Regions from separate parts of the Arthrobacter agilis genome, predicted to be linked through region 1. Evidence: predicted binding sites of a transcription regulator. Region 1 holds the regulator's gene; each other region holds the start of a gene.
What was found. Region 1 encodes LexA, which represses DNA repair genes until DNA is damaged. Its sites were predicted from a motif close to TCGAACANNTGTTCGA; they were not measured.

Region 1 (6,238 bases):
TGGTCCAGGCCGGCACCGGCACCGGGAAGTCGCTGGCGTACCTGGTACCCCTGATCGCGCACGCCATGGACAGCGACCGCCCGTCGGTGGTCTCCACCGCGACGCTCGCCCTGCAGGCGCAGATCGTGGGCCGGGATCTGCCGCGCCTGCTCGACGCCGTGCGGCCCGCCCTCGCGCGCCCGGTGGACGTCGCGCTGCTCAAGGGGCGCTCGAACTACGTCTGCCTCCACAAGACCGGCGGCGGCTTCCCCGAGGAGGACGCCCCGGACGCGCTCTTCAGCCTCGGCGAGGACGCAGCACCCCATCCCTCCCCGGCCCCCGGCGCCGGCGGCCCGGCGTCCGCCCTCGGCCGGGAGGTGGTCAGGCTCCGCGAGTGGGCGGAGGACACCGCCACGGGCGACCGCGACGACCTCGTGCCCGGCGTCAGCGACCGGGCGTGGCGCCAGGTGTCCGTGTCCAGCATGGAGTGCCTCGGCGCCGCACGCTGTCCCGTCGCGCAGCAGTGCTTCAGCGAGAAGGCGCGTGCCGCCGCGGCGGACGCCGACATCATCATCACCAACCACGCGATGCTCGCGATCAGCGCCTTCGAGGGGCTGGCCGTGCTGCCCGAGTACGACGTCGTCGTCATCGACGAAGCCCACGAACTCCACGACCGCGTCACGGGCGCGGTGTCCGGGCAGCTGTCCGCCGCCATGGTGAGTGCGGCCTCGACGGCGCTCCGCCGCCACGCGTCGATCGGCACCGCGGCCCTCGACACCGCAGCGTCCGCCTTCGAGGCGGCGGCCGAACTCGTCCCGTCGGGGCTCCTGCCCGGCGGCCTGCCCGATGACCTCGAGCAGTCCCTGGCGCAGGTCCGGGACGCCGCACGGGCGGCGCTGTCCGACACGAAGACGGACGGCAAGTCCGAGGCCGACGCCGACGGCGGCCGGCAGGTGGCACGCTCCCGCGTCACCCTGGTGTTCGACCTCGCCGAACGGATCCTCGCGGCGGCGGACTCCAAGGAGGTGGTGTGGGCGTCCCGGCCCAGCACGTTCACCCCCGGATCCGGCTACTCCTCGCCGGACGAGACCGCACCCGCGACGCTCAACGTCGCGCCCCTGTCCGTCGCGGGACGCCTGCGGGAGGGACTCTTCGAGGACCACACGGTGATCCTGACCTCCGCGACGCTCGCCATCGGCTCGGAGTTCGGGCCCGTGGCAGGATCCCTCGGCCTCAGCGGACCGGGCGCGCCCGCGTGGACCGGCGTCGACGTCGGCAGCCCGTTCGACTATCCGCGGCAGGGCGTCCTGTACGTGGCGAAGGACCTGCCGAAGCCCGAACGGGGCACCTCGGCCGCGCAGCTGGAGGAACTGCTGACGCTCCTGAAGGCGTCCCGCGGGGGTGCGCTCGGCCTGTTCTCCTCGCGGCGGGCCGCCGAGGAGGCAGCGGAGGCGCTGCGGCCCGAGGTGGACTTCGAGATCCTGTGCCAGGGGGAATCCTCGCTCAGCGGCCTCGTGGACCGGTTCGCCGCCGAACCGGACACCTGCCTGTTCGGCACGATGTCCCTGTGGCAGGGCGTGGACGTGCCCGGGGCCTCGTGCCGTTTGGTCGTCATCGACCGCATCCCCTTCCCGCGGCCCGACGATCCCCTCATGACCGCCCGCACCCGCGCCGTCGCACGCAACGGCGGCAACGGCTTCATGAGCGTCTCCGCGACCCACGCGGCCGTACGGCTCGCCCAGGGGGCAGGGCGCCTCATCCGGTCCGCGGGGGACCGGGGGGTCGTCGCGGTGCTCGACAGCCGCCTCGCCACGGCCCGCTACGGGGGCTTCCTCCGGGCGGCGCTGCCACCGTTCTGGGCGACGACGGACCGGTCCACGGTCACCGGCATCCTCGAGCGGCTCTCCGCCCGCTGACCCGCCTCCGACCGATCCGCGGTGGATGCGCGAGAAGGGAGCCGCAGTCCTGGACTGCGGCTCCCTTCCGGTGTCGTGCGGCGGTCCGCCCGGCGACTACAGGGCGCGCATCACCGAGACGACCTTGCCCATGATGCTCGCGTGGTCACCGAGGATGGGCTCGTACCGCGTGTTCTGGGGCAGGAGCCAGGTGTGCCCGTCGCGCTGGCGGAACGTCTTCACGGTGGCCTCGTCGTCGAGCAGCGCCGCGACGATGTCGCCGTTCTGCGCGCTCTGCTGCTTGCGGACCACCACCCAGTCCCCGTCGCAGATCGCGGCGTCGACCATCGAATCACCCGAGACCCTGAGCATGAAGAGCTCCCCGTGGCCCACGAGCTGCCGGGGGAGGGGCATGACGTCCTCGACGACCTGATCGGCGAGGATGGGCCCGCCGGCCGCGATACGACCCACGAGCGGCACCAGGGCCGTGTCCACGGCGACCCGGTGCTCGGCGGAGGGCTTCCGCTCCGGCGATCCGTCCACGGGTGCCTCGGGAGGCAGGGTGAGCGGCAGCAGGACCTCCATGGCCCGGGGGCGCTTCGGGTCACGCCGCAGGTAGCCGAGACGCTCGAGCTGCGACAGCTGGTGGGTCACGCTCGAAAGACTGGCGAGGCCCACGATGTCGCCGATCTCCCGCATCGACGGCGGGTAGCCCTTGTCCGCGATGGAGCGCTGGATGGTCTCGAGGATCGTCAGCTGACGCGCCGTCAGTCCCTTCGACACGGAGCGGCCGCGGGGACGGCCACGGCCCGCCGAGATCGGCACGGGGCCTGCCGGCCCCTCGACCGTGTTCGATTCCTGCCCGTCCGCCGGAGTTCGTTCCGCCACTGTTGTGCCTTTCGCCTGGGACTGCAGATCCCGTTGTGCCCGCCTGCCGCCCGCCGCGGCCGCGGCGGGCGTTTCTGTCAGTGGCGGGTGATTGCCTGAGGTACATCGACGCCGTGCCTGCCGCTCCGTAGCGGCGGGTGCCGTCGATGCCCTGCCCTGATCACGCTAGGGCAGACGGTGGAGCTTTTCAAACATGTGTTCGACCGAGTCTCGACAACGGTCGTCCGTCAGTGCTAGAAATAAGCTCTGATTAATTAGAACACGCGTTCGAAACAGGAGTCCAGACCTGATCGGCTATTCGAAGGGAAAGAGGCTGGCAATGGCTGAAGTACCCGCACTGCACGGCAGCACGGCGTTATGGGCGCTGACCCCCACCCGTCCTGAGGCACGCCTCCGGTCCGTCCCCGCAGGGCGGGCCGCACGCAGCGCCGCTACCTTCGGTCCGCGCGTGCCCAGGCCGTCCCGTGGCATCCCGCAGGCCGCCGGACCGGCCCAGCCCCGTACCTCCATGCAGCGGAGTGCGGAGCGCCCCCTGAGCCTGACGCGGCGGGGACGTCTCGTCCTGGTCGGCCTGCCGATCGCACTGGGCGTGGCGGCCCTGATCCTCCTCGGCGCCTTCCTGACGTCGCAGGCCCAGGCCGGCGAGTCGCTGCCGGCGCCGGCGGCGGCCGTCGAGGTCAGCGTCGCGGCGGGGGAGTCCCTCTGGGACCTCGCGCTCCGGTACGCGCCGGACCGCGACCCGCGGGACGTCGTCGCCGAGATGGTCGAACTCAACGACCTCCGCAGCTCCGTCGTCCAGGCGGGGCAGGACATCGCGGTCCCCGTCGGCGGTTAGGCACGCCGTCCGGGGCGGGGCAATCGTCGCACCCGGACACCCGCCATTGGCCGCTGCAGGCGGCATCGCTTAAACTCATGGGGTGCCCTCCTCCGTCGACGCCCTCTCGAACCTGCCGCTGCGTGACGATCTCGTCGGGCTCCACCCCTACGGAGCTCCGCAGCTGGACGTCCCGATCCTCCTGAACGTCAACGAGAACACGCACGGTGTCCCGGCCGACGTGCACGCGGCCATCGTCGAGGCCGTCGCCGCGGCCACCCAGGGCCTGAACCGCTACCCGGACCGTGAATTCACCGAACTGCGGAAGAATCTCGCCGACTACCTCGGCCACGGGCTCACCCCGGACCAGCTCTGGGCGGCGAACGGCTCCAACGAGGTCCTGCAGCAGGTGCTCCAGGCCTTCGGCGGCCCGGGGCGCACGGCCATCGGATTCCCGCCGACCTACTCCATGTACCCCCTGCTGGCGAGCGGCACGGGCACCCGCTACGTCACGGCGGACCGTGAGGCCTCCTACGCCATGACGCCGGAGGCCACGGCCCGGGCCGTGCGCAGCTCCGGCGCGAACATCGTCTTCCTGTGCTCGCCGAACAACCCCACGGGCACGGCGCTGGGACTCGACGTCATCGAGGCCGCCTACGAGGCGGGCGAGGCGGCGCGCGCCATCATCATCGTCGACGAGGCCTACGGGGAGTTCGCCCAGAAGGACACGCCGAGCGCCCTCACCCTGCTGCCCGGGCGCCCCCGACTGCTCGTGTCCCGCACGATGAGCAAGGCGTTCGCCCTGGCCGGAGCCCGGATCGGGTATCTCGCCGCAGCGCCGGAGGTCGCCGACGCGCTCCGGCTGGTCCGCCTGCCGTACCACCTCTCCGCGATCACCCAGGCGGCGGCCAACGCGGCCCTCACGCACGCGGCCACCCTCCTGTCCAATGTCGAGGCCATCAAGGTGCAGCGGGACCGCATCGTGCGGGAGCTCCGGGGCCTCGGCCTCTCGCCGGCCCCGTCGGACGCGAACTTCGTGTTCTTCTCGGGCCTCGAGGACCCGCACCGCGTGTGGGAGGGGCTCCTGGAGGCAGGGGTCCTCATCCGCGACGTCGGTATCCCCGGCTCGCTGCGGGTCACCGCGGGAACAGAACGCGAGACCACGGTGTTCCTCTCGGCGTTGGAGAAGCTGCTCTAGCCCGTCGGTACCGTCCGCCGGACCACCCCGCGCGGGTCTCCTAGACTTGAGGAGCGCGCACGGTCCGGCGTCGCACCCCTCCACCCCACAGCAGCACGCCCCAAACCTCGATCCGTGCCCGGACACCGGGCAGCGCACAGAAGGAATGCAATGACAGTTGATGCCGCCCGCGGCCGAACGGCACGTATCGAGCGCGTCACGAGCGAGTCGAGCGTCCTCGTCGAACTCGACCTCGACGGCACCGGTGTGTCCTCGATCGACACCACCGTGCCCTTCTACGACCACATGCTCACGGCCCTGTCGAAGCATTCGCTGATCGACCTCACCATCAGGTCCTCCGGCGACACGCACATCGACGTCCACCACACCGTCGAGGACACCGCGATCGCGATCGGCGAGGCACTGCGGATCGCCCTCGGCACGAAGGCCGGCATCCGCCGCTTCGGCGAGGCGACCGTGCCGCTCGACGAGGCCCTCGCCACTGCCGTCGTCGACATCTCCGGCCGCCCGTTCCTCGTCCACGGAGGGGAACCCGCCGGCCAGGAGTACCACCTCATCGGCGGGCACTTCACCGGATCACTCACCCGCCACGTCCTGGAGGCCCTCGCGCTGCACGCCCAGATCTGCCTGCACGTCACGGTCCTCGCGGGCCGCGATCCGCACCACATCGTCGAGGCCCAGTTCAAGGCCCTGGCCCGGGCGCTGCGGTCAGCTGTGGAACCGGATCCCCGCGTCGAGGGCATCCCCTCCACGAAGGGAGCGCTATGACCGCCCGCACCGTCACCGTCCTCGACTACGGCTCCGGCAACGTCCGCTCCGTCGTCCGCGCCCTCGAGCACGTGGGGGCCGACGTCGTCCTGAGCGCGAAGCCCGACGACGTACTCAACGCCGACGGGCTCCTCGTCCCCGGCGTCGGAGCCTTCGCCGCCGTGATGAAGGGACTGAAGGACGTCGACGCCCTGCGCATGATCGGCCGCCGGGTGGCCGGTGGCCGGCCCGTCCTCGGGATCTGCGTGGGACTGCAGGTGCTCTTCGACGAGGGCGTGGAGCACGGTGTGCGCACGCCCGGCATGGGGGAGTGGCCCGGCACCGTGGAGCGCCTGAAGGCGGACGTCGTGCCGCACATGGGCTGGAACACCGTGCAGGCGCCCGAGGGCACCGTCCTGTTCGACGGCATCGGTGACGAGCGCTTCTACTTCGTGCACTCCTACGGCGTGCAGGACTGGTCCTTCGACGTCACCCAGCCCGCCATGAAGCCGCCGCAGGTCACCTGGTCCCACCACGGGGGACCCTTCATCGCCGCGGTCGAGAACGGCCCGCTCAGCGCCACCCAGTTCCACCCCGAGAAGTCGGGCGACGCAGGAGCGCAGCTGCTGCGGAACTGGATCGAGGGACTGCGGTGAGCCGATGGTGAGTCTCCTGCTCATGGGAGCCGCCGGCCTCCTCATCGGCGGGGCGTACTCG
Region 2 (6,238 bases), 1.8 Mb from region 1:
GCTGATGCTCGGCATCGCCGGTGGGTTGGGGGCCGTTGCACGTTTCATGCTCGACGGCTTCATCTCGCCGATCCGGGGCGTAGTGCCGATCGGCACGATGGCGGTCAACATCAGTGGCTCGCTGGTGCTCGGGGTCCTGACCGGGCTGGTCCTCGCCGTGGCGCTGCCTTCCTCGTGGCTGCTCGTCGGCGGGACGGGTTTCCTCGGCGGGTACACGACGTTCAGTACGGCGAGCAGTGAGACCGTACGCCTGATCCAGGCCGGTCAGACCCGGGCAGCACTGCTTTCGGGGGTCGGAACAGCGCTGGCGGCTCTGGCCGCCGCGGGTCTCGGTCTGGTGATCGGGTTCGTCGCGGCGCGGATGGGCGGGCTGTGAAAGTCGGCGGTGCGGTACCGCGGGCGGATGACACCGTTCGAGGTGGGCGACCCGCGTCACCGTGGCCGGTTCTGGGGCCCCGCGTCACCAAGGCCTGGCTCTGAAGCGCCGCGTCACCAAGGCCTGGCTCTGAGACGCCGCGTCACCAAGGCCTGGCTCTGAAGCGCCGCGTCACCAAGGCCTGGCTCTGAAGCGCCGCGCCACTAAGGCCGGGTTTCCAGGCTCCGGTTCCAGCACAGGGTTTCAGGCCTGCTCATCAAGCCCCGGCTCTTCGTCCCAGGTCAGCCGGGCTGTCTCAGGCGACTCGTGTTCCCAGCCGGTCGGAGGGTTCTCCTGAAGAGGGATCCACTCCGTTGCACTGGCGAGCTCGTGGTGGACCGCACGCCCTGCCTGCCAGTACACGTTTCTTCGCGGATTTCTGGTCCGTCGTCGGTGGGCTGGTGGGGTGAACCAGGGGATGCCGTTGCGGGTTTCGATGGTCCAGGTTCCCTGGTGGATGAGGTGGTGGTGTCGTGAGCACAGCAGCACCCCGTTGTCGAGGCTGGTCGAGCCGCCGTGGGACCACGGCGTGAGGTGGTGGGCTTCGCACCAGCTGGCGGGGATGGTGCAGTCGGGGAAGGCGCAGCCCTTGTCCCTGGCGACGAGTGCCCGGCGCAGGTGGGGTGGGAAGAGCCGTTGGGCGCGTCCGACGTCGAGGACCTGGCCGGAGCCGCCCAGGACCAGGGGGATGAGGTCGGCGTCGCAGGCGAGTTTGCGGATGGTGCTGGCGGTGATCTGTTCGGCGAAGACGGCGTGGCCGGCGTGTTCTGTCGCGCCGGTGAGGTCCTTGTAGTCGATGGTCACCATGACCTGGGGGCGGTGCCCGCCTGTTGCGGGCAGACCGGTGGTGGACAGGGCGATCCTGCAGGCCGAGACCAGGCCCTCGAGGAGACGCTGGGCCCGGGTCGGGCCTGCCGGGTCGGGTGCGCCCGAACGGGGAGCTGAGGTGGCACCAGCACTGGTCGTGGGTGCGCCTGCACCGGCATCTGACGTGACATCAGCACTGGCTGCGGGAGTGCCTCGCGTGCATCCCGAGGCGCCGATGCTCGTCCGACCGGCCGCCTGCATCGGCGCCTCGGCTGCAGTCTCCGATACGCCGCTGCCCCCGGCGTCGGCCGCTGCATCGTCTGGCGTCCCGGATGCCGCCGGCCCCCAGGGCCCGGACGCCGCGCTGTCGTCCGGTTGGTCGTGTCGATCGGGTTGCTCGGAGGATCCGCGCGGATTGGCAGTCGCATTCATGACCGTTGCGAGCTGCTCGAACTGCTCATCCGTCGCACCGATCTCCAGGACGTGCAGGCCGTGGCGACGGCCCTTGAGGAACACACCCTGCCGGGCCCGCAGCACCTTCTCGGTGGGCTCCTGACCGTCCTGATCGAGCACCGATTCCCAGCGACGGGCTAGCACCCGCAGGACGTCCTCGTCGGACTCGATCGCCTGCCGGGTCAGGTGGTGCTCCATGTTCTCGAGTTGCTCCCGCGTCGCGAAGGACTGCACACGCTCAAGGGCCTGGGCTACGACGGCCATCGCCCGCCCGCTGATGGCGAACGAACCCGCGGCCTCGCCCAGAGCCTCCAGCCGCGGTGGGAGCGGGTTCCCCGACGGCGACAGGGACGGCAGCACGACCGCGGCCAGACTGAGCCGCCGCTTCGCCTCGGTGCGGCTGATGTCGATCGTTTCCCGCAGGAATTCCGCGCAGTTCCTGGACGTGCGACCGGCGTCGGAGGACGAGTCGGAGAGGGGACCCTGGACCGCTGATGCCGCTTCTCCAGGACCGGCTGTGGTGGAGCTGCCCGGATCCGACGCGAGGCCATGATGATCCGCTATCCGCGCCGCGAGGATCTGCAGGTGATCCACGACCTTCGACACCTGCTCCACGTCGAGCACGAATTGAAGGGCGTCCTCCCGCGCCAGAAGGTGGTGGTACTGCGCAAGCCCACGCGCGCAGTCGCCGAGGACGGCGCGGGCCTCATCCAGGGAGGACCCTGGCTGGGAGAGCTTCTTGATCGGTGTGACGCCCATGACCCGATGTTATCGAACATGCGTTCTATTAATCACGGCCGAAGTGCGATTGTGGAGGGGTAGTGGGGGACCGGATATCCACAGGACGATCGATGGCGGAGCTGCCCGCACCCGTCAGGGCTTGTCGATCACCAGGTGACGGACGCCGTCGACGGTGAGGATCTGACGATCCCCCTGATCGGTGAGGCAGAGCAGCACGGCGGTACAGGTGGGACACCGCAGCACCATGCCGGGTGCCTTCGCATAGAGCAGCGCCGCAGCCAGCGGACCGGAGGACCCGCAGCCCGCGCACGTGCACTCGGCGCTAGTGAGATCCGAGACGAACTGGTCGAGGGCCCCGGCGAGGGCGTTGCCGTCGAGATGGTCCTGGTCGAGGGGATACTGCTCCGTGCTGTCCATGACGATCCTTTCCTAGCCGCCGTACCGTTCGGTCCGGATCCGGCCGGCGTCGTGCCCGTCCTCGACGAGCCACGCTGCAACGGCCTCGACGAAACCCGTCGAGCCGCAGATGTAGATGGCCGGCGCATCGGCCGGCGGGAAGCAGGACGCCGTGACGGCCTCGTGCGTGAGGCGACCGACCCTCTGGCCGTCCGGCGCCTCACGGGAGTAGGCGATGTCGATCATCACCTGCGTGTCCTCCTGCTCGATGACGGCGAGTTCGCCCCGGTAGAACACGTGCTCGGGGCTGCGCACCGAATAGAGCAGTCGCGTAGGTGCCGCCGACCGGGCCTCGGAGTGCGAACGGAGCATCGCCATGAGCGGCACGACGCCGGACCCTCCGGCGATCAGCTGCAGCGGACCCGCGAGATCAGGCGTCCACGTGAACCAGCCTCCCACCGGTCCACGGACCTCCAGCTGGTCGCCGACGGACAGGACTCCGACGAGGAAGGGGGAGACCTCTCCGTCGTCGAGCTCCTCGACCGTCAGTTCCAGCTCACGCGGAGGTACCCAGGCCGCCACTGAATACGAGCGCACCGCCTGGTAGCCGTCCTCGGCCGTGAGCCGCAGGTCGACATGCTGGCCGGGTACGCCGACGACGGCATCGGGGAAGCGGAGCCTCACGGTCCGCGCACGGGCGGTCTCGGGGCGGACCGCACTGACTTCTACGACCTGCCACGTCCGCTTCACCAGTAGCGTTCCTCACGCCACGGATCGCCGTACATGTTGTAGCCGTTCGTCTCCCAGAAGCCGGGGAGGTCCTGCTCCATCAGGCGGATGCCGTTCACCCACTTGGCGCTCTTCCAGAAGTACAGGTGCGGCACCAGCAGCCTCGCCGGGCCGCCATGCGCAGGCGCAAGGGGCTCGCCGTCGAACTCGTGGACGATCCAGGCCTTGCCGTCGAGGAGATCGTCGAGCGGGACGTTCGTCGTGTAGCCACCGTAGGAGTGCACCATCGTGTACTCGGCGTCGGACTCCACGTCCTCGAACAGCGTGTCGAGGGAGACCCCGCGCCACCTGGTCCCGAGTTTCGACCAGTGGGTCACGCAGTGGATGTCGGTGGTGATGTCCTCCTGCGGCAGTGCCTGCAGCTGGTCCCAGGTCCACTGGTGGGCCTCGCCTGCGCCGGCGTCGATCCGGAAGGTCCAGTCCGCGAGGAGGACGTGGGGAGTGGGGCCCGCGGAGAGGACGGGGAAACTGTCGGTGAGGTACTGGCCGGGCGGGAGGTCCGCGTCCCGGTTCTGCCGCCTGCCGGTGAAGCCTGAAGTCGGTATAGCCATGCGGTACTCCCGCCAGGGTAGGGCGCGCCGGATCGATGGTACGAAAACGTAGTGCAACTGTTCGGCGCTGTCCAGAGCACGACGTCGAGGGGTTCCCCGCGCACTAGGGTGGAGGAGTGCCCAAGGAGACCTTCGATCTGCGTGCGATCGCGGTGGGAGCCTACGGTCCGTCGCTGCTGTACGGAGTCGCTACCGGGGCCATCCTGCCCGTCATCGCCCTGACGGCACGCGACCTCGGCGCCGACGTCGCCACTGCGGCGCTGGTCATCACGCTGTCCGGTATCGGCTCGCTCGTCACCAATGTCCCCGCCACCCTGATCGCCACGCGCTTCGGTGAGCGGAAGGCTCTCGTGGGGGCGGCCCTCTGGTGTGCGGCGGCGATGTTCCTGGCGCTGGCGGCCCCCACCCTCCCGGTATTCGCCGCTGCCGTCTTCATGGTGGGCATGGCGGGCGCGGTGTTCGGCCTCGCGCGCCAGAGCTATCTGACCGAAGCGGTACCCGCACACTTCAGGGCACGCGCGCTGTCCACGCTCGGCGGGGTGACGCGCATCGGTGTCTTCGTGGGCCCCTTCGCCGCCGCCCTCGCGATGAGCGCGCTCGGGCTCGACGGCGCCTACTGGGTAGGGGGTGTCGCGAGCCTGGTCGCTGCTGCCCTGAGCTGGCGCGTGCCCGAGCTCGAGGCTCCTTCGCGCACAGCCTCCGGGACCCCGGTGATCGGCGACGCACCGGTCGCCGGGCCGGCACCGACGGTGCGTTCGGTCATGCGCAGCCATGCCCGCATCTTCGTCACCGTCGGCATCGGGGTGCTGCTCATCGCCGCCGTCCGCGCCACGCGTCAGGCGGTGCTGCCCCTGTGGGCGGAGGACATCGGGCTGGATGCCTCGGCGACCGCCCTGATCTACGGGCTGTCCGGAGCCATCGACATGCTGATCTTCTACCCCGCCGGCAAGGTCATGGACGTCAAGGGCCGGCGCTGGATCGCCGTCCCGTGCATGCTGATCATGGGCACCGCCCTCGCGCTGCTGCCGCTCACGGACGACGCGGTGGGCCTGCTCCTGGTCGCGCTGCTCATCGGTTTCGGGAACGGTATCGGCTCGGGCATCGTCATGACGCTCGGCGCGGACCTGTCGCCGTCACCCGGACGCCCGCAGTTCCTCGGTATCTGGCGCCTGCTCACGGACACGGGGACCATGGGCGGTCCAGCACTGCTGGCCCTCGTGACCGCGCTGGCCACGCTCTCGGCGGGCATCTGGGCGACGGCGGTGCTCGGCTTCCTCGGTGCAGCGGTCCTCTGGTACTGGATCCCGCGCGCTGCCCCCGGTTCCGCCGAACCGGCGGTGACGCGCGCCTGACGCGCGCCTGACGCGCCGGGGTTCCCCGGACTCAGCGCCGCCCGCGACGGACGATGGCGCGGACCCCCAGGACGGCTCCCGCCGCGGCAGCCACCCACGGCCCGGCCACGACGATCGGGTCGATCCACTGGTGGTTGACGTCCACCCGCTTCCTGCCGAAGCGCGACGCCACACCGTGCCGGCGTCCCTCCGACAGCACACCGGTCTCGGTGATGGGGTTGTCCGGCCGCAACCTGACGAACGAGACCGCGTGCGCACCCCAGGCGTCCACGCGGTCACCGAGCAGCAGCAGCAGCCAGTGTGCCGCACGGCCCTCACCGTAGCGGTAGGCGTAGCGCCGGATGCTGCCCGAGACCCCGTGCAGCGGGGAGCTCGTGCCGAAGACGGGCGTGAGCCGGCCATGCTCGATCGAGCGTTCGCGGCCCTCCCGGCCGGGCTGCTCCTCCGGGTAGTCCCAGTGCGCCCCCGTGCTCCCGGGATCGTAGACCTCGCGGGGGTACGACGGGCGGTCCTTCCGGTCGAGGTCCACGCCCCACCCGGGGATCCGGGCACGCAGCGCCTCGGCCGTGGGGATGTCCTTGGGCTTGTTCGCGACGTAGGGCGTCTGGGGCCCGGATGCTGCCATGGTGCTCTCCTAGCTGGGGTTCGCGATGATGAGCGGCTTGATGCAGTTGTCGAGCTTCGCCGAGAACATGTGGTACCCCTCGGCGATGTCCGCGAGGGGGATACGGTGC
Region 3 (6,238 bases), 770 kb from region 1:
CCGGGGCACAGGACGGAGAGGCGGCTCCTGCCGTCGGCTCCGACGATCAGGGGTCCACCGACGACGCCGCGGAAGACACCCACACCCGGTGACCGCCCTGTGGAACCGGAGCGGGACGGGACGCGCATGAGCACCTTCCGATCGCTGGGCATCCACAACTACAGGCTCTGGTTCGTCGGAGCCCTGATCTCCAACATCGGCACCTGGATGCAGCGGACCGCTCAGGACTGGCTGGTCTACGACATCCTCACGCCGCAGAACGCGTCGGCCCTCGGTATCGTCATGGCGCTGCAGCTGGGGCCGCAGCTCGTCATCGCGCCGTGGGCCGGCCTGATCGCGGACACGGTCGACCGGCGTCGGCTGCTCGCCGTCACGCAGGTGGGCATGGCGCTCCTCGGCGTCGGTCTCGGTCTGATGGTCATCCTCGACGTCGCCGTCCTGTGGCACGTCTATGCCTTCGCCCTGGCGCTCGGTATCGTCTCGGCGTTCGATGCGCCCGCACGGCAGGCCTTCGTGTCCGAGCTCGTGCGCGACGAGTACCTCCCCAACGCCGTGGCCCTCAACAGTGCCTCCTTCAACGGTGCCCGACTGATCGGCCCTGCGGTCGCCGGCCTGCTGACGGCCGGGGTGGGGCCCGGCTGGGTGTTCATGATCAACGCCCTCACGTTCGGTGCGATGGTCTACGTACTGCTCGTGATGCGTAGCTCCGAGCTGAACAAGCAGCCCCGGCAGGCGGCGGGCAAGGGCCGGATCCGTGCGGGGTTCCGCTATGTGCGGCATCGGCCGGACCTCATGATGGTGCTGCTCGCGATCTTCATCGTGGGTACCTTCGGCCTGAACTTCGCGGTCTTCATCGCCTCCATGGCCCGCACGGAGTTCGGGCAGGACGCCGGGGTCTTCGGTGTGCTGTCCTCGGTCATGGCCATCGGGTCCGTGGCGGGAGCCCTGCTGTCGGCGCGGAGGGACCGTCCGCGCCTGCGTTTCGTCTTCGGTGCATCGGCCGCGTTCGGCATCGCCTGCATCCTCGCAGCCCTGGCGCCGACCCTCTGGTTGTTCGGGCTGGCGCTCGTACCTGTCGGGCTGTTCGCATTGACGCTGATGACGAGCGCCAACGCCTACGTGCAGACCACCACCGATCCGGCCATGCGTGGTCGCGTCATGGCCCTGTACTTCGCCATCTTCCTCGGGGGGACGCCGTTGGGCGCACCGGTGGTGGGCTGGGTCTCCGACGTCTTCGGTCCACGGTGGAGCCTGGGTGTCGCTGCGGCCTCGGGACTCATCGCGGCCGCGGCCGGGATCTTCTGGGCCTGGCGCTATCACGAGGTGCGGCTGCGCTACGACCGGTCGGCGCCCCGGCGCCTTCGGCTCGATCATGAGGCCGGGGCGGGCGACGGCACGCCCTAGGGTTGCTGGTGCCCGCCGCACGTCATGCCCGGCCGATGATCCTGCATCGAGGGTGCCCACAAGGCCCTGCCGGTTCGGCTAGTCCGGCTAGGTCGGGGCGGGCGGGATCCGTTGATGCCCGACGTCCGCATCGATGACCTGCCCTGCCTGCCAGAACAGGTTTCGCCGAGGTCCGCCCGTGCGTCCTGTGCGGGTGAGTGGAGTGAACCACGGGATGCCTGCCCGTGAGTGGACGTCCCAGGTTCCCTGGTGAACGGTGTGGTGGTGGTGCGAGCACAGCAGGACGCCGTTGTCGATGCTGGTGGATCCGCCACGGGACCAGGGCGTCAGATGATGGGCTTCGCACCAGCTGGCCGGGATCGAGCAGTCGGGGAAGGCGCAGCCCTTGTCGCGTGCTACCAGGGCACGGCGGAGGTGGGGAGGGAAGAGCCGCTGGGCCCGTCCGAGATCCAGCACCTGACCGCTTCCTCCCAGGACCATCGGGATGAGGTCGGCATCGCAGGCGAGTTTCCGGATGGTCCGGGCACTGACCTGTTCCGAGAATACGGCGGAGCCGGCCCGCTCGGCCTTGCCCACGAGATCCTGGTAGGAGATCGTCACCATGACCTGTGGGCGGTGTCCACCAGATGCCGGAAGACCGGGACCGGACAGGGCGATCCTGCACGCAGCCACAAGGCCTTCCAGCAGGTTCTGTGCCCTCGTGGGGGCGGCGCCGGCACCGGCTGTGACCGTCGGAGGACCACCGTGACCAGCGGCCGGGCTGTTCGACGGATTCCCGATACCGTCGCTCCCGATACCGTTGCTCCCGAGACCGTCGCTCCAGAGACTGCCCGTGGCATTGGCCGCGCTCCGGGGTGCCCCGGTGGCAACCGCAGGTGCCACCCCGTGGACTTCTCCTGTGGCACTCGCCGCAGAGGCCGGCTGCTGCTGGGCTCCGCGAGGATTTCCTGCCGAATTCATCACGGTGGCGAGGTGCTCGAACTGCTCATCGGTCGCACCGATCTCGAGGACGTGCAGGCCATGGCGACGGCCCTTGAGGAACACGCCCTGCCGGGCCCGCAGGATCTTCTCCGTGGGCTCCTGTCCGTCCTGATCGAGCACTGATTCCCAGCGGCGGGCCAGCACCCGCAGGACGTCCTCGTCGGACTCGATGCCCTGGCGCGTGAGGTGGTGCTCCATGGAGGCGAGCTGATCCGGTGTGGCGAAGGAGTGCACCCGCTGGATGGCCTGCGCGATGACGGTGGCCGCGCGACCACTGATCAGGCAGGCCCTGGACGCATCGCCCAGAACCCCGAGCGGCGCAGGCACGGTCGCTCCCGTTGCCGACAGGCCGGGGAGTACGACCGCAGCCAGGGTCAGCCGCCGTCGCGCCTCCGCGCGACCGATGCCCAGCACGGCCCGCAGGAACTCCGCGCAGTCCCTGAACCCGTCGCCGCTCCCCGCCCGCGCGGGAGACGATGTCTGCTCCGGGCCGGGGACGGTCGTCGATATCCGAGGCCGAACCGGCACGGACACGAGGCCGGCGTCCGGTCGTTCGTCCGCGTCGAGATGATGGTCCTCCGCAACGCGGGCGACGAGGATCTGCAGGTGATCGACGATCCTGGACACGTTCTCGACCTCGACGACGAGGTCGAGGGCCTCGGTCCTGGACAGGACATGGTGCCGGCGGCCGAAGGTACTCGCACAGTCGGCAAGGGCGGTGCGCGCCGCATCCAACGAGCTTCCTGCCCGCGTCAGCGGTTCTGTCGGTGCGATGGCCATGGCTCTATTTTATGGAACACATGTTCTATTCCGCAGGGCAGGACGTGAATGTGGAGGACCAGTCACCCGATGTTGTCCACACAGCGGGGGCCTGTGGACGCCGGCCCCTAGAGCAGGTTCTCGACGACGTGGTCGATGCAGGCGATCAGGGCCGAGACGTCGTCCGGCTCGATCGCCACGAAGGTGGCGATGCGGAGCTGGTTGCGGCCGAGCTTGCGGTAGGGCTCGACGTCGACGATCCCGTTGGCTCGGAGGATCGCGGCGACGCGCGCAGCATCCACGGCGTCGTCGAAGTCCACCGTCACGATCACGTTGGAGCGGTCCTCCGGCCGGACGACGTAGGGGGTCGCGACAGCGGACGCCTCGGCCCAGCGGTACAGGCGCCCTGCCGAATCCGCCGTGCGCGCGGTAGCGAAGGGCAGGCCGCCCTGCTCGTTGAGCCACTGCACCTGTGCGTCGAGTGTGACGAGCGTGGACAGCGACGGCGTGTTGTAGGTCTGGTTGAGGCGGGAATTGTCGATCGCGGTCTGCAGGTTCAGGAAATCCGGGATCCAGCGGTCGCCGGCATCGATGCGCGCGGCACGGTCCAGCGCGGCGGGGGAGAAGAGGCCCAGCCACAGGCCGCCGTCGGACGCGAAGTTCTTCTGCGGTGCGAAGTAGTAGACATCGGCCTGCGACACGTCGACGTCGAGGCCGCCGGCCGCGGACGTCGCATCGACGATCACGAGCGAATCGGCGTCGGCTCCCTCGATCCGGCGTACGGGAGCCGCGACGCCGGTGGAGGTCTCGTTCTGCGGCCAGGCGTAGGTGTCGACACCGGCTTCCGCGACGGGATCCGGGCGCGTCCCGGGCGCGGAGGTGATGACGCTGGACTCGTCGAGGAAGGGCGCCCTGGTGGTCGCATTGGCGAACTTGGACCCGAACTCGCCGAAGGACAGGTGCTGTGCCTTCCGCTCGACGAGCCCGAAGGTGGCGACGTCCCAGAAGGCGGTCGAACCGCCGACGCCGAGGACGACCTCGTACCCGTCGGGCGCACCGAAGAACGTGCTCAGGCCCGTCCGCACCCGGCCCACGAGGTCCCGTACGGGAGCCTGCCGGTGGGAGGTTCCGAGCAGTGACCGTCCCGCCGAGACGAGCGCGTCGATCTGACCGCTCCGGACCTTCGACGGCCCGGCGCCGAAACGGCCGTCCGAGGGCAGAAGGTGGTCGGGGATGCGGGGCGTGTCACTCATGCGGTGCTCCAGCTGTAGGGCGGCAGGTACGGCCTTCATTCTGCCCCAGCGGTCCCCGGCCCTCCATTTGTGAACGGCGCACCCGAGACTCCCGGGGCCGCCCTGTACCCGCCCGCCCGATTGCCGGGCCAGTTGCGCCATGGGTTAACCTTGGGGAGCGTGGGGCGGAGCAGTCCGTGCTGGCTTTGGCTTGCCTCACCGGCGTGAGGCACCCCAGCCGCGCACCCGCACCGCACCAAGGAGCTGAACCGCATGACGGACCTCATCGACACCACCGAGATGTACCTGCGGACCATCCTTGAACTCGAGGAAGAGAACATCGTCGCGCTCCGCGCCCGGATCGCCGAGCGCCTCCGCCACTCCGGACCCACCGTCTCCCAGACCATCGGCCGCATGGAACGCGACGGCCTCGTCGTCGTCTCCGGGGATCGGCACCTCGAACTCACCGAACTCGGCCGCCACAGGGCCACCGGTGTCATGCGGAAGCACCGTCTCGCGGAACGTCTGCTCAGCGACGTCATCGGCCTCGACTGGGCGTACGTCCACGACGAAGCATGCCGCTGGGAGCACGTGATGAGCGAACGCGTGGAGCGGCGGCTCTACGAGCTCCTCGGCAAGCCCTCCGAATCGCCGTACGGCAACCCCATCCCCGGCCTCGAGGCCATCGGTGGGGTGGAGTCCGAACTCTTCACCGACGGCGTGGTCACCCTGCTCTCGGCCATGGGCACCTACTCGCCCGGGAATCCGGTCACGCTGGTGCGCCTCGCCGAACCGATCCAGGTCGACCCGGAACTCCTCACCCAACTCGACGAGGGCGGCCTACGCCCGGGCGCGCAGCTCAACCTGGAATCCGTGGGTGACTACGTCTCCGTCCGGGTGCCCGGCGTCGAGGGTGCGCTCGAACTGCCGCCCGAGGTGGCCTCGCACGTGTTCGTCTCCGTCGCAGCCTGACGGCAGTCTCGCCAGGCGCTCCCTGACGGCGCGCAGCGCTCGGGTCCCGAGTCCGGCAACGGCGCCCGCACGGGGACCTTCGACGGGCAGGCAGGCGGGTCCCGACGGCGCTGGGCGGCGCCCGTCACGCCGCTTGGACGGATACCCGGAAGCACATTCGCAACGGCCCCGCGACGCCCCCACGGAGGCCCCCGCATGACCCTCCGGAAAGCCGTCGTCACCAAGAACACACCATTCCGTGACCGTAACGTGACAAACGGGCCTTTCTGCGGTAGCTTTCATCTCGTGCCAAATTCGCTCTAGATCCGGCACCCTCTTGCAAATCGCCTAGCTCTGCCATTGCTCGAGGTCCGTCCGCACCATCGCATGGCAGAGGCGGGGGAACCAATTTCTGGGTTTCGTAACCGAAATCCTTGGGGTTAAGTCGCTGCTTCACGCAGTGGCCGGGTGACTCCCATCCGAATCCGACAGCTCACCTCGCAGGCGTTGGGAGAGGCAATCCAACGTGTCCAATAGCTCTTCACTGGGCCGCCATCGTGCGGCCCGGAACGTCAGCGCGCTGACCAACCTGTCGACAGCAGTCACCTCCAATGCCGGATCGGTCGGCCGCCAGGCAGCCGTCATCGTCGCCGCCACCGGGCTCGTGCTGACCGCCGGCCTGCCGGCCCACGGCGCCACCCCCGCCGAGCGCGAGGTCCAGTCCTCCGCAGCGCTGACCGTGAGCCGGGTCGTCTCGGCAGAGGTCACCGTCCCCGCCACCGCCACGGTCTCCTTCGACCGCGTCGCCGTCGAGGTCACCGCAGCCCCCGAGCCCGTCGTGGAGGCACCTGCTCCCGTCGTGGAGGCACCGGCACCCGCCGCCGAGACGCCGGCCCCCGTGGTCGAGGCGC

Region 2: QFZ50_RS12160 (HNH endonuclease signature motif containing protein) is a predicted target of LexA. The motif match lies at 2,447-2,462, and genes of this name have one in related genera.
Region 3: QFZ50_RS00275 (HNH endonuclease signature motif containing protein) is a predicted target of LexA. The motif match lies at 3,178-3,193, and genes of this name have one in related genera.

What each region holds. Positions count from the first base shown of each region.
Region 1 is NZ_JAUSXO010000001.1:819,132-825,369, forward strand. Features, by position in the region: gene QFZ50_RS03600 (ATP-dependent DNA helicase) at 1-1,895, shown strand, start outside; gene lexA (transcriptional repressor LexA) at 1,992-2,699, opposite strand; gene QFZ50_RS03610 (LysM peptidoglycan-binding domain-containing protein) at 3,082-3,597, shown strand; gene QFZ50_RS03615 (histidinol-phosphate transaminase) at 3,680-4,774, shown strand; gene hisB (imidazoleglycerol-phosphate dehydratase HisB) at 4,925-5,542, shown strand; gene hisH (imidazole glycerol phosphate synthase subunit HisH) at 5,539-6,177, shown strand; gene QFZ50_RS03630 (hypothetical protein) at 6,182-6,238, shown strand, end outside.
Region 2 is NZ_JAUSXO010000001.1:2,608,812-2,615,049, reverse strand. Features, by position in the region: gene crcB (fluoride efflux transporter CrcB) at 1-376, shown strand, start outside; gene QFZ50_RS12160 (HNH endonuclease signature motif containing protein) at 620-2,434, opposite strand; gene QFZ50_RS12155 (DUF6510 family protein) at 2,549-2,833, opposite strand; gene QFZ50_RS12150 (FAD-binding oxidoreductase) at 2,846-3,562, opposite strand; gene QFZ50_RS12145 (sulfite oxidase-like oxidoreductase) at 3,559-4,152, opposite strand; gene QFZ50_RS12140 (MFS transporter) at 4,269-5,504, shown strand; gene QFZ50_RS12135 (hypothetical protein) at 5,536-6,129, opposite strand; gene QFZ50_RS12130 (zinc-dependent alcohol dehydrogenase) at 6,139-6,238, opposite strand, start outside.
Region 3 is NZ_JAUSXO010000001.1:53,650-59,887, forward strand. Features, by position in the region: gene QFZ50_RS00265 (DUF3027 domain-containing protein) at 1-92, shown strand, start outside; gene QFZ50_RS00270 (MFS transporter) at 127-1,404, shown strand; gene QFZ50_RS00275 (HNH endonuclease signature motif containing protein) at 1,492-3,165, opposite strand; gene serC (phosphoserine transaminase) at 3,273-4,397, opposite strand; gene QFZ50_RS00285 (metal-dependent transcriptional regulator) at 4,650-5,348, shown strand; cyclic di-AMP (ydaO/yuaA leader) riboswitch at 5,663-5,848, shown strand; gene QFZ50_RS00290 (NlpC/P60 family protein) at 5,854-6,238, shown strand, end outside.